2 linked regions of the Actomonas aquatica genome follow. The protein of the gene in region 1 binds, or shares a complex with, the protein of each later gene. Links are inferred from orthologs where the notes say so. Each region holds a gene or a part of one and is shown on either strand. Other genes may lie near its edges. The genes, in order: K1X11_RS07185 and uvrB.

The links.
Region 2: the proteins of K1X11_RS07185 (region 1) and uvrB are in contact, whole or in part, in a crystal structure (PDB 7EGT), measured with the Thermus thermophilus proteins. The link is inferred for Actomonas aquatica from one-to-one orthologs. Residues at the interface, in WP_096412145.1 of Thermus thermophilus: His654, Arg656, Phe657, Gln666, Asp668, Glu669, Lys680, Arg681, Leu682, Ser683, Lys685, Tyr686, Ala687; in WP_096411307.1 of Thermus thermophilus: Glu23, Leu25, Arg26, Asp27, Gly28, Glu29, Arg30, Phe31, Arg55, Glu326, Asp327, Phe328, Glu379, Ser382, Gln383, His398, Gly400, Arg401.

The regions. Positions count from the first base shown.
Region 1 is NZ_CP139781.1:1,873,782-1,876,883, reverse strand. The notes cover bases 207-3,087. They hold K1X11_RS07185 (ATP-dependent helicase), read right to left. Parts: upstream 2,719-3,087; coding sequence 694-2,718; downstream 207-693. Other genes in these bases: K1X11_RS07180 (hypothetical protein), read right to left, coding at 2,776-3,087; K1X11_RS07190 (DUF4256 domain-containing protein), read right to left, coding at 207-681. In the rest of the region: more of K1X11_RS07190, read right to left, coding at 127-206; more of K1X11_RS07180, read right to left, coding at 3,088-3,102. UniProt on the Escherichia coli protein: A helicase with DNA-dependent ATPase activity. Unwinds DNA duplexes with 3'-5' polarity. Translocates on single-stranded DNA with 3'-5' polarity. Initiates unwinding more efficiently from a nicked substrate than double-stranded DNA.
Region 2 is NZ_CP139781.1:235,534-238,753, forward strand. Bases 86-3,084 are described here. They hold uvrB (excinuclease ABC subunit UvrB), read left to right. Parts: upstream 86-551; coding sequence 552-2,618; downstream 2,619-3,084. Other genes in these bases: K1X11_RS00935 (HAD family hydrolase), read left to right, coding at 86-555; K1X11_RS00945 (hypothetical protein), read left to right, coding at 2,676-3,084. Also shown: more of K1X11_RS00935, read left to right, coding at 1-85; more of K1X11_RS00945, read left to right, coding at 3,085-3,220. UniProt on the Escherichia coli protein: The UvrABC repair system catalyzes the recognition and processing of DNA lesions. A damage recognition complex composed of 2 UvrA and 2 UvrB subunits scans DNA for abnormalities.

The sequences.
Region 1 (3,102 bases):
GCGGAGCATGTAGTGAGCACTCGGAGTCGGACTTAAAGTGCCGAGAGGCCCATGCGCTGGCGGGGACGGGGAAGAGCAGCCACTTGGGGTAGAAGGGCATGGCAGGAGAAGGAGTGCGGTCGGGCGTCAGACTCGGAGCAGGGCGCGAAAGCCGCGGGCGCTGTAGTAGGATTGGGCGCCGTTGTGGTAGATGAAGACGCGGCCGTAGCGGCGGTCGCCGAAGAGGGCACCGCCGCGCTCGCGCACGTCGGCCGGCGTGGCGAGCCAGCTGGACGTTTTTTGGTCAAAGGCGCCGAGCGACTGCAGGTGGTGGTAATCGGCTTCGGTCAGCAGCTCAACCCCCATGGCCGCGGCGGTATCGATGACGTTGCCGGCCGGCTGATGGGCTTTGCGTGAAGCCCAACCGGCTTGATCGTAGCAGAGCGCGGTGCGGCCAGCGGGGCTCTCGGGCGAGCAGTCCATGAAGGTGAGTTCGCCGTTCGCGGCATCGACCTTCACTACGTCCGGTTCGCCGCCGGTTGCTTCCAGTTGGTGGAGTGCGGTGAGTTTCGCCGGGGCGGCGGCGTTGAGCTGCGCGGTGACGTCGGCCCAAGAGATTCCCGGATGCCGCTGTGGGTTGGCCTCAAAACGAGCGGCGAGGGTGGCGAACAAGGCGTCGCTTTGGTCGGAGGAGAGATTCATGGGGAGCGACGCCTACCAGCCGTAGGCGCGTTTGATGCGGAGGCCCTCGTAGAGGTCGGGGGGGAGCTCTTGGAGGAAGCGTGATGGGCTGAGCAGCATGCCGCCGGGGCCTGCTTTGGTCGCGACTTTGGGGTAGCAGAGGTAGAGTTCGTTTTTGGCTCTCGTGACCGCGACGTAGAAGAGGCGGCGCTCTTCCTCGACGTCGCCGGCTTCGATGGAACGGCGGGTGGGGAACTGGCCGTCGGCGCAACCGATCACAAACACGACGTCGTATTCGAGGCCCTTGGCCTGGTGCACGGTGGTGAGACGGATGGCGTCCTGTTCGGAGTCGACGGAGCGATCGCTGGTCTCGCCGTTGAGCAGGACGATTTGCGCAAGCAGGTCCTGCATCTCGGTGTAACGGGCGGCAAAACCGGCGAGCGCGCCGAGTTCGTCGAGGCGGTCGATGTAGTCGGCGAAGGCGCCTTTGAGGTAGTCGCCATACCAGCCGTCGATGGCGACCTCGACAGTGATCTGCGGCGACTCGTCGCGCATGGCGTCGGCGGTCTGTTTGAGCGAGGCGCAGAAGCTGGGCCATTCGTCGCGGGCGCCTTTGGGGACTTTGCTTTTGACGTCGTCGGTGGTGAGCGCGTCGACGAAGTCCTGCTGCATGAGTCGGGCGTGATCGAGGGCGGCGTGGTAAATCTTGGAGGCGCCTTTTTCGCCGATCTTGGGCAGGAGGCAGGCGCAGCGTTGCCAGGCGGATTCGTCGGTCGGGTTGTAGACGAAACGCAGGATGGCGACGAGGTCGCGCACGTGGGCGCGTTCGAAGAACTTCACGCCGGAGGTGATGTGGTAGGGCACACCGGCGCGGGAGAAGGCGAGCTGGGTTTCGAGGGCGACGAAGTGCGAGCGGTAGAGCACGGCGATCTCGTGCGGCGAGACGCCCTCGTCTTCGACCAGGGCGCGGATGCGTTTGATCAGGAACTCGGCCTGCTCGCGGTCGTCCATGGTCTGGACGACGTAGGGTTTTTGGGAGTTGGCGCGGTGGGCGCGCAGTTCCTTGTCGAAGTGGCGGCCGGCGGGTTGAGCGAGCAGGACGCCGTTGGCGAGGTTGAGGATCTGCGGGGTGGAGCGGTAGTTGGTCTCGATGCGGTGGAGCTGGGCGCCGGGGTGCCGCTCGAGGAAGGTCATGATGTTTTCGAAGTTCGCGCCGCGCCACGAGTAGATGCACTGGGCGTCGTCGCCGACGGCCATGATGCGGTGGTGGGGCGCGAGCGCGTCGACGATCTGGGACTGGATGGTGTTGGTGTCCTGATACTCATCGACGAGGAGGTGGCGGAAGCGTTGGGCGAAGTAGTCGGCGACCTTGGGGTCCTCCTGGAGGAGCTTGAGCCAGAGCTCGAGGAGGTCGTCGTAGTCGACGACGTTTTGTTCACGTTTGGTGGCCTCGTAGGCCTTGGCGAAGGTGGGCAGGGAGACGGCGATGTCGCTGTATTGCGGGTAGTGATCCTCGACGGTCTGGGCGAGGGACTTCTGGGTATTGCGCGACATGGAGAGCACGCTGAAGAGCGGGCCGGGGCGCGGGTTGGTTTTGTCTTTGAAGAAGGATTTGTGCTCGGCCTCGACGACGCGTTTGAGGAGTGATTCGGATTCGTCGGCGTCGAGGATGGTGAAGTTGCGCGGCAGTTTGAGGGCGGGGGAATCGCCGAACATGCGCAGGGCGCGGTTGCCGAGGCTGTGGAAGGTGCCGCCCCAGAAACGGTTGGCTTCGGCGCCGGTGAGGTCATGCACGCGGTGGAGCATTTCCTTGGAGGCCTTGTTGGTGAAGGTGAGCAGCATGATCTCGCCGGGCGGGATGCCCTGGTGGAGGAGCCAGGCGACGCGGTAGGTGAGGGTGCGGGTCTTGCCGGAACCGGCGCCGGCGAGCACGAGCACCGGACCGGGCGGGGCGGTCACGGCGTTGAACTGCTCCTCATTGAGCTCCGCCTTGAAGTCGATGGGCGGGAAGCCGGGGCGGGTCGGGGCGTCGTCGTCGCGGTCGAGAATGAAATCCATGCGACGGGCAGGGTCGCGGTTTCGCGGGCGGGTGCAAAGCGGAAAGCAGCGGGTGGGTCAGGGGAAGGTGAGCACGAACTCGAGGTCGCCCCAAAAGGCCCAGTCGAAGCTGGGGTTGCCGCGGGGGTCGACCTGGAGCTCGAGGGTGGCGTTGTCGGCCCGGTCGGCCGGCAGGTCGACGGTGAAGCCCTGCAAGAGTCGACGCGCGGGGTCTTTGTAGGGATCGAGGGTTTGTTCGAGTAACAGCACGGGCGGTCGGTCGACTGACCGCAGCACGATGCGAAAAACGCAGCCGTCGGTGTGGCCCTCGGGGGAATCGGTGACGCCGTCGCGGAAACCGAAGGTGCCGGAGAGGCGCAGGGCTTGGGGAGGGGCGGCGAGGAC
Region 2 (3,220 bases), 1.6 Mb from region 1 along the record:
GACGATCACTTCGTCAAAGGCTTCGGCAAGAAGAACGAGTTCATCATCCCCAACCTCCTGGGCTGGGCGACGGGCCCAGCTGAGGTGCACCGCCTGTCCCTGCGCAAAGAAGCGCTCTATCGCGAGATCGTGGTGGAGAAAGGACTCGAGGCGCTGCCCGGCGTGCACACCTTTCTCGACCGCCTGCGGGCCGCGGGCATCCCGACCTGTGTGGGCTCCTCCACCCACCGGCAAAACATCGACACGATCCTCGAAGTGATGGGCTTCACTGGCCTGTTCGACGACATCGTCACGGCCGAGGACGTGAGTGAGGGCAAACCGCACCCCGAGGTCTTCCTCAAAGCGGCGGGCAAAATCGATCGGCCGCCGGAGCGCTGTGTGGTCTTCGAAGACGCCTTTGCCGGCATCGACGCCGCCCGCGCCGGCGGCATCAAAGTCGTGGGCGTCGCCACCACGCACGACGCCGCGACGCTCGCGCCCCGCGTCGACCGTGTCGTGCATCAACTGGACGAGTTGTCGATTGAGAATCTTTGCGCATTGGTAACAGCTAGATGAGCCTCTTCCAACTTGCCGCCGATTATCAGCCGACTGGGGACCAGCCCCAAGCGATCGAAGCCTTGGTCAACTCGATCAATGCGGGTAACCAGGCGCAGACGCTGCTCGGCGTCACGGGCAGCGGCAAGACCTTCACGATGGCCAACGTCATTGCGCGCTGTGACCGGCCGACGCTCATCATTTCGCACAACAAGACCCTGGCGGCGCAGCTCTTCTCGGAGTTCAAAAACTTCTTCCCGAACAACGCGGTCGAATACTTCGTTTCCTACTACGACTACTACCAGCCCGAGGCCTACATCTCGTCGTCGGACACCTACATCGAGAAGGATTCGTCCATCAACGAGGAGATCGAGCGCCTGCGCATCGCCGCGACCAGTGCGCTGGTGTCGCGCCGCGATGTGATTGTGGTCGCGTCCGTCTCCTGCATCTACGGCCTCGGTTCGCCGGAGGATTTCACCACGCTGCGTGTCGAACTGCGACGCGGCGGACTCATGCCGCGACAGGAGTTGTTGGAACGACTCGTCGACAACCTTTACGAGCGGAACGACTACGACCTGAAACGCGGTCGTTTCCGCGTGCGGGGTGACGTCATCGACATCATGCCGGCCTACAGCGAACAGGGCCTGCGCGTGGAGCTGTGGGGCGACGAGGTCGAGGCGATCAGCGAGTTTGATCCGCTCACCGGAAACACCCTGCGCGAGCTGCAGCAGTTTGATCTGTATCCTGCGAATCAATACGTGACCACCAAGGGCAAGCTCGATGCCGCGGTCGGTGCAATCAAGACGGAGCTGGATCAGCGCGTGGCGCAGTTTGAAGCGGAGGGCAAATACCTCGAGGCACAGCGCATCCGCATGCGCACCAACTACGACCTCGAGATGCTGCAGGAGATGGGGTTCTGCAACGGCATCGAGAACTACTCGATGCACCTCTCAGCTCGTAAACCCGGGGAACGCCCCTTCTGCCTGATCGATTTCTTCCCCGAGGACTTCATGCTCTTCATCGACGAGAGCCATGCGACCGTGCCGCAGATCGGCGGCATGTTCAACGGCGACAAGGCGCGCAAAACGGTGCTGGTTGACCACGGGTTCCGTCTGCCGTCGGCTCTCGAAAATCGTCCGCAGTCCTTCGCGGAGTTCGAACAAATCACCGGACAAACCCTCTACGTCTCAGCCACCCCGGCCAAATACGAGATGGAGCGTTCGGCCGTGGTCGCGGAGCAGGTGATTCGACCGACGGGGCTGCTGGATCCGGAAATCGTGCTGCGGCCGACGAAGGGCCAGGTGGAAGACCTGATGGGCGAAATCCGCGCCGCCGTCGAAGCCGGTGAACGCGTGTTGGTCACGACGCTCACCAAACGCCTTTCCGAGGACCTCACCAGCTACCTGCGCGAAGCGGGTGTGCGGGTGGAATACCTGCACTCCGATATCGATGCGATCGAGCGCGTCGAGATCCTGCGCAATCTACGGCTGGGCAACTTCGATGTGCTGATCGGCATCAACCTGCTGCGCGAAGGTCTCGATCTGCCGGAAGTGGCGTTGGTGGCCATTCTCGACGCCGACAAAGAGGGTTTCCTGCGCAGCGCCACGTCGCTCATCCAGACGGCCGGCCGCGCCGCGCGTCACGAACGCGGTCGCGTGATCTTTTACGCCGACAATCAGACCGACTCCATCAAGCACACGCTCGCAGTGACGATGGACCGTCGCGAGAAGCAGATCGCCTACAACGAAGCGCACGGCATCACACCGCGCAGTGTGGTGCGCGCCGCGCAGGCGAGCTTGCACGTTTATGACGGTAGCGGTCGCGGCGTGGACGAAGAGGCGGCGGTCGCCGAGGGCAGCGACGAGGATGTGTCGGCGGTGATCGAGGAGCTCGAGGTCGAGATGACCGAAGCATCCGGTCGCTTGGAATTTGAGCGGGCGGCGCTGCTGCGCGATCAGATCGAGGCGCTCAAAACCGGCGACTACAAGAAGCTCGCCAAAGTGAGCGACCAAGCCGCCCGTGGGGGCCGCAAAAAAGGCAAAGGCAAGGGCGGCGTCTATCGTGGTGGCAAGTGGCGGAAGTAGCCGTCGGCTGCGGTGGTGTTCTTGCCATTGTCGCCGGGCAAACCTTCGCTCTGCGCCGTGACGCGTTGGTTTCGAATTTGCGGGCTGTGGTTGCTGGCGGGGCTGTTAACAGCTCACGCCCAACTGGAGGTCGCGCCGGACGATGCACAACGTCCGCCGACGGCGGAGTGGTTGGAAAACGTGCTTGGCGCGGGCGAGCAAATGACCTGGTCGCAGCTCTCTCGCGCGGCGAGTGATGCGGCTATCGTCGCCGCCGAAGCCAATCGCAGTGAGGCGATGGAGGGTTGGTTGGTGGTGGCGCGCTGGGCCCGCGTGATGGGCTCCAATCAACGCGACGTCAGCGATCGTTGGATTCTGGCCATGAACCAGGCCGGGCTCGGTCATCCCAACATGCCCAGCGAATACGACGTGCCCGACGCGATTGTGAGCGAGCGGCTCACCGAGGCGTTTGTCGTGCAGCTTTTCACCGATGTGGAGCTCTCGCGCAGCCTGTTCGATCTCGTCTCGCCCTACGACAACTTGCTGGTGGTGCTCGATCATCTGCAACGCCTGCAGCAGGTGGGGGGCGCAGACTTTACGCGTTATCGGCAACTGGCGCTGGC